Methylosinus trichosporium OB3b: one gene and its partner. The protein of the gene in region 2 interacts with the protein of the main gene of each other region in a pairwise test. Links are inferred from orthologs where the notes say so. Each region holds a gene or a part of one and is shown on either strand. Other genes may lie near its edges.

Evidence for each region. The genes of interacting proteins can lie anywhere in the genome.
Region 1: the proteins of secD (region 2) and pheT interact in binary tests that used the Escherichia coli proteins (3 or more experiments, as listed by UniProt). The link is inferred for Methylosinus trichosporium OB3b from one-to-one orthologs.

The regions. Positions count from the first base shown.
Region 1 is NZ_CP023737.1:3,292,894-3,296,002, forward strand. It holds pheT (phenylalanine--tRNA ligase subunit beta), read right to left. Parts: upstream 2,711-3,109; coding sequence 290-2,710; downstream 1-289. Other genes in the region: CQW49_RS15780 (hypothetical protein), read right to left, coding at 6-287; CQW49_RS25165 (hypothetical protein), read right to left, coding at 2,811-2,960.
Region 2 is NZ_CP023737.1:639,691-642,518, reverse strand. It holds secD (protein translocase subunit SecD), read right to left. Parts: upstream 2,296-2,828; coding sequence 706-2,295; downstream 1-705. Other genes in the region: yajC (preprotein translocase subunit YajC), read right to left, coding at 2,373-2,828; secF (protein translocase subunit SecF), read right to left, coding at 1-692. UniProt on the Escherichia coli protein: Part of the Sec protein translocase complex. Interacts with the SecYEG preprotein conducting channel. SecDF uses the proton motive force (PMF) to complete protein translocation after the ATP-dependent function of SecA.

The sequences.
Region 1 (3,109 bases), 2.7 Mb from region 2 along the record:
TGGCGTCAGTCGGCGGCGCTCCGCCCGGGCGTGAGCACGATGCGGGCGCGTCCGCGCCGGCTCTTGGCCACCGTCACCCGCCCGCGCGCGTCGCCCGCGCGCATTTCGCTGGTCTCTGCATAAGGCAGGGCCTTGTGGCCGGCGGCGACGGGGCCGAAGGCGGCGAGGCAATGATTATAGGCGTCCGCGGCCTGTATCTGCTCGCAATCGGCGATCGAACGAGGGCCGGCCATGGCCGGAACGGTGACGAGGGTCGCCGCCGCGGCGACCCGAATCATGCGCTGCATGTTCATCCTCTCAATCGTGCTCCCGCTTTCTTGCCTGCGTCTGTGACGATTTTGTGGGCGAGCGCCTCGATCTCGCCATCCGTCAAAGTCTTGTCGCGCGGTTGCAGCGTCACCGCGACGCCGACCGATTTCTGGCCCTCGGGCACGCCCGCCCCCTCATAGACGTCGAACACCGTCACATCGGCGATGAGCGTGCGATCGGCGTTCTGCACCGCCTTGACCAATTCGCCCGCCGGCGCGGCGCGGTCCATGAGGAAAGCGAAATCGCGCGAGAGCGGCTGGAGATCGGAGAGCTCGAGTTTGGGTTTCGCCTTGGTGGGTTTCGCCTTGGGCGCAGGCAGCGCGTCGAGGATGATCTCGAAGACGGCGATGGGACCTTCGACGTCGAGCTGCTGCAGCAGTCGCGGATGCAATTCGCCGAAATGGCCGATGATCGCCTTGGGGCCGAATTGCAGCGTGCCCGACCGGCCCGGATGGTACCAGGAGGGCGCGCCGGCGACGATCTGCAGGCCGCCGGTGGCGACGCCGAGCGATTGCAGCAGCGCGAGCGCGTCGGCCTTCACATCGAACACGCCGGCCGTGCGCTCCTTCCCCGCCCAATGGCGACCGGAGCCGGTCGGCAGAGCGAGGCCGCGGCGCAGGCCGGTCGCGGCGATCTTCTGGCCCTTCTCGTCCTCGCTGAGGAAAATCTGGCCGACCTCGAACAGCGCCACTTCGGCGAAGCCGCGCGCGGCGTTGCGGCCGGCGGCGGCGATGAGGCCGGGCAAGAGGCTCGGCCGCATGTCGGAGAGCTCCGCCGCGATCGGATTGGCGAGCGCCAGCGCCGCGCCGCCGCCGCCGAACGCCTCGGCCTGCTCCTTCGGCACGAAGGACCAGGTGACCGCCTCGACGAGGCCGCGCGCCGCGAGCGCGCGCCGCGCGAAACGCGTGCGCTTCTGCAGCAAGGTGAGAACGGCCTCCGTCACGCCGGCGCAGCGTGGCAGAGGCGCGGCGGCGATATTGTCGAAGCCGACGATGCGCGCGACCTCCTCGACGAGATCGGCCTTGCCTTCGATGTCCGGGCGCCAGCTCGGGACGGTGACGAGCGCGTCGTCGTCGCCCGCTTCGACCGCAAAGCCGAGGCGCGTCAAAATAGCGGCGGAATCGGCGCGCGAGACATCGAGGCCAGTGAGCCGCTTGGTCTCGCCAAAGGGAAAGCGCAGCTGGCGCGGCGGCGTTTCCGCCGAGCCGGCGACCACGATGTCGGAGGCTTCGCCGCCGCAGAATTCGAGCACCAGCTTCGTCGCCAGCTCGAGGCCGGGCAGAGCGAAAGCCGGGTCGACGCCGCGCTCGAACCGATAGCGCGCATCGGTGGAGATGCCGAGCTTGCGGCCGGCATGGGCGATATTGGTCGGATCCCACAGAGCCGTCTCGATGAGGACGTCGGTCGTCGCCTCCGAGCAGCCCGAATGCTCGCCTCCCATGACGCCGGCGAGAGATTCGGGGCCATTGTCGTCGGCGATGACGACCATGTCGGCGTCGAGAGCATAGGTCTTGCCATCCAGCGCGAGCAATTCCTCGCCGGCGCGCGCGCGGCGCACGACGAGATCGCCGGCCACCTTCCCAGCGTCGAACACATGCAACGGACGCGCGCGGTCGAAGGTCAGATAATTGGTGACGTCGACGAGCGCATTGATCGGGCGAAGGCCGATGGCGCGCAGACGATCCTGCAGCCAGGCGGGGCTCTGCCCATTGTTCACGCCGCGCACGAGGCGCAGCGCGAACAGCGGAGCGAGATGCGTGTCCGCATCGGCGAAGTCGAGCGTCACGCGCTGCGGCATGGCGAAGCGGCCCTCGATCGTCTCGATCGGCAACGTCTTCAGCGTGCCGAGGCCGGCCGCGGCGAGGTCGCGGGCAATGCCGAAAATGCCGGCGGCGTCGGGCCGGTTCGGCGTGAGATTGATCTCGATCACCGGATCGTCGAGCCCCGCCCATTTGGCGTAAGGCGCGCCGACGGGCGCGTCCTGCGGCAGCTCGATGATGCCGTCATGATCGTTCGACAATTCGAGCTCGGCCGCCGAGCACAGCATGCCGAGCGATTCGACGCCGCGGATGACGCCCTTGCCGAGCGTGATCTTTTTACCGGGAATATAGGTCCCCGGCGCGGAGAACACGCTTCTCAATCCCGTGCGCGCATTGGGCGCGCCGCAGACGACCTGCACCGGCGCGCCGGCGCCCGCATCGACCATGCAGACGCGCAGCCGATCGGCGTTGGGATGGGGCTTCGCCTCGAGCACATGCGCGATGACGAAGTCCTTCAGCTGCGCGGCGGGATCATGCACATGCTCGACCTCGAGGCCGATGCGCGTCAGAGTTTCGACCACCTCGTCGAGCGTCGCGCTCGTCTCGAGATGGTCCTTGAGCCAGGAGAGTGTGAGTTTCATTGATCGAGCTTTCGAAGCTTTTTGTTCATTGCAGGAAGCCCGGCGCCTTCGGGCCGTGCGACATGCTGGCGCGTCGATCGACGCGCTTTCGAGAGCGACTTCACGGCATACGGTTCTTGAACAGCAGATGCACGGACAAGGTTGGGCGTTCGGCCGGCTCCAGGCCTTTCAGCCGTTCGACGGCGCTCTTGGCCGCCTCCATCAGCTCCAGGCATTCTTCGCGCCGCAGCAAATCTCGCCTTGGAGGCATGTAGTCCGCCTTGTGTCGCGCGCTTTGAAGAGCGACGACATAATCTCCGATCGTCTTTCAGTGGCGAGCGTTCGAAGGCGCTTTTCAGCGGACCATGGTCCAACGCGCGGTAGACGCGTTCGTAATCTCGTGACGATCTTCCGTTCTTG
Region 2 (2,828 bases):
ATCATCTGATCCGTCGGCATCTTCTTATATTTGCGCATCATCTCACGGATTCGGTCGAGCACGACGACGGTCTCGTTCAGCGAATAGCCGACGATGGTCAGGATCGCCGCGATCGAGGTCGTGTTGAACTCGAGCTGGGTGATCGAGAAGAAGCCGACCGTGAGCAGAAGATCGTGCATCGTCGCGATGACGGCGCCGATAGCGAACTGCCATTCGAAGCGGAACCAGAGATAGGTGAGCACGGCGACGATCGATAGAACGACGCCGAGCGTGCCCGATTGCACCAATTCGCCGGAGACGCGCGGGCCGACCACCTCGACGCGGCGCAGATCATAGTCGCCGCCGACGGCGCTGCGCACCTTCTCCACCGCGGCCTGCTGCGCGGCGTCGCCGCCGTCCTGCAGGCCGAAGCGCAAGGTCGCGTCCGCCTCATTGCCGAAGGCCTGCACCTCGACGTCGCCGAGCGCCAGCGTCTCGACCGTCTTGCGCAGCGTGGCCATCTCGGCGTGGCCGGATTTGGCGCGCACCTCGATCACCGTGCCGCCGGCGAAGTCGATGCCGAAATTCATGCCGTGAAGGATGAACAGCAGCACCGATGCGATCGAGAGGACCGCCGAGAAGGGATAGCTCACGCGGCGGAACCGCATGAACGGGAATTTGGTGTTCTCCGGGGCGAGACGCAGGAGCTTCATCTGTTTCACACCCTCAGATCGGCAGGCGCGTCGGACGCGCGAAGTGATACCAGGCCGCGATCATCATGCGCGTCATCGTCACGGCGGTGACGATGGTCGTCAGAATGCCGAGCGCCAGCGACACGGCGAAGCCGCGCACCGGGCCGGAGCCGAGGAAATACAGGATCGCCGCGGCGACGAACATGGTGACATTGGAGTCGACGATCGTCGCGAAGGCGCGGTTGAAGCCGGCGTCGAGCGAGGCGAGGATCGAGCGTCCGCCATGCTGCTCCTCGCGGATGCGCTCATAGATCAGCACGTTCGAATCGACCGCCATGCCGATCGTCAGCACGATCCCGGCTATGCCGGGCAGTGTCAGCGTGGAGCCGGTGAGCACGAGGCCGGCGAAGATGAAGGCGATATGGACGAACAGCGCCAGATTGGCGAAGATTCCGAACACGCCATAGGTGATCAGCATATAGACGACGACGAGGCCGGCGCCGACATAGGCGGCGCGCTTGCCGGCGTCGATCGAATCCTGGCCGAGGCCGGGACCGACCGTGCGCTCCTCGACGATGTCGAGCTTGGCGGGCAGGGCGCCGGCGCGCAGCAGGATCGAGAGGTTGTTGGCCTGCTCGACCGTGAAATGGCCGGAGATTTGTCCCGAGCCGCCGGTGATCGGCGTCAGGATGCGCGGCGCCGAGATCACCTTGTTGTCGAGCACGATGGCGAAGAGGCGGCCGACATTCTTCGAGGTCACGTCGCCGAACTTCTGCGCGCCGCGAATGTTGAAGCGGAAGTTGACGACCGGCTCGCCATTGCGCTGGTCGAAGCCGGGCTGGGCGTCGGTCAGATCCTCGCCCTGCACCATCACCTGCTTCTCGATGCCGATCTTGCCCTGCTGCTCGGTCTGCTCGAGCTCCTCGGTCTCCGAAGGGCTCGCGCCGGGCTCGGCGACGAGGCGGAATTCGAGCTTGGCCGTCTGGCCGAGGATGGTCTTCAGCTGCTCGGGGTCCTGCAGTCCGGGCACCTGCACGATGATTCGGTCGTCGCCCTGGCGCTGAATGCTCGGCTCTCTGGTGCCGAGCGCGTCGACGCGGCGGCGGATGACCTCGATCGACTGGTCGACCGCGCGTCGCACCTTGTCGGTGACGCCGACCTCGGTGACGACGATCTGAATGAGTCCGTCCTCGCCCTCGCGCACTTCGAGCGGCGGCGCGCCGCCCATCCGCGCCGCGCCGAAGCCCTGCGCCAGCTGGCGCAGCTTGGGCATCGCCTTGGCGCGGTCGGCGGCGTCCGGAACGCGCAGCTGCACGCCGCGCGCCTGCGCGCCGATGCCGCCGGTGATGGCGATTTTTTCCTCGCGCAGGATGCGGCGCACGTCGTCGCGCAGATTGGTCACCTGTGTGTGCAGCACGGAGGCCTTGTCGACCTCCAGCATCACATAGGAGCCGCCCTGCAGATCGAGGCCGAGCACGATGGTGCGCGGCTGCGCCCATTCGGGCAGCGCCTTGGAGATCGCCTGCAGGCTCGCCGGCGAGACGAGGCTCGGAACGACGACGAAAATAGCGGAGAGCGTCAGCGCCAGAACGGCGATGATCTTCCATTTGGAGAAGCGCAGCATCGAGCATCCGTTCGATGAAAATGCCGCGCGCGCCGGCCGATCCGGCGCGATTGCGGCGAGCGATTATCGCCGTTGCGTCAGCGCGCGGCGGCTTGATCCTTTACCGGCTCGCCCTTGGCGCGCACGTCGGAGATCGCCTGGCGGACTATGCGCACGCGCACATTCTGCGCGATCTCGACCTCCACCTCGGCGTCGTCGATCGTCTTGGTGACCTTGCCGACGAGGCCGCCGGTGGTGACGACGGTGTCGCCGCGGCGCACGTTCTTCAGCGCTTCCTTCTGCTCCTTGGCGCGGCGGTTCTGCGGCCGCAGCACGATGAAGTAGACGATGAGCGTGATGAACAGCAGCGGTACGAATTGCATCATCGAATCGGGAGCGGGCGGGGGCGGCGCTGCGGCGTCCGGAGCGCTCTGCACCGAGGCGGTCGGCGGAACGGGCGGGGCGGCCGGGGCGGGGGCTGCAGGAGCGGGGGGAGCCGGGGGCGCGGGAGGCGTCGGAGAGGCGGGCGCCGGATCGGTCTCGGCTTGAGCGGT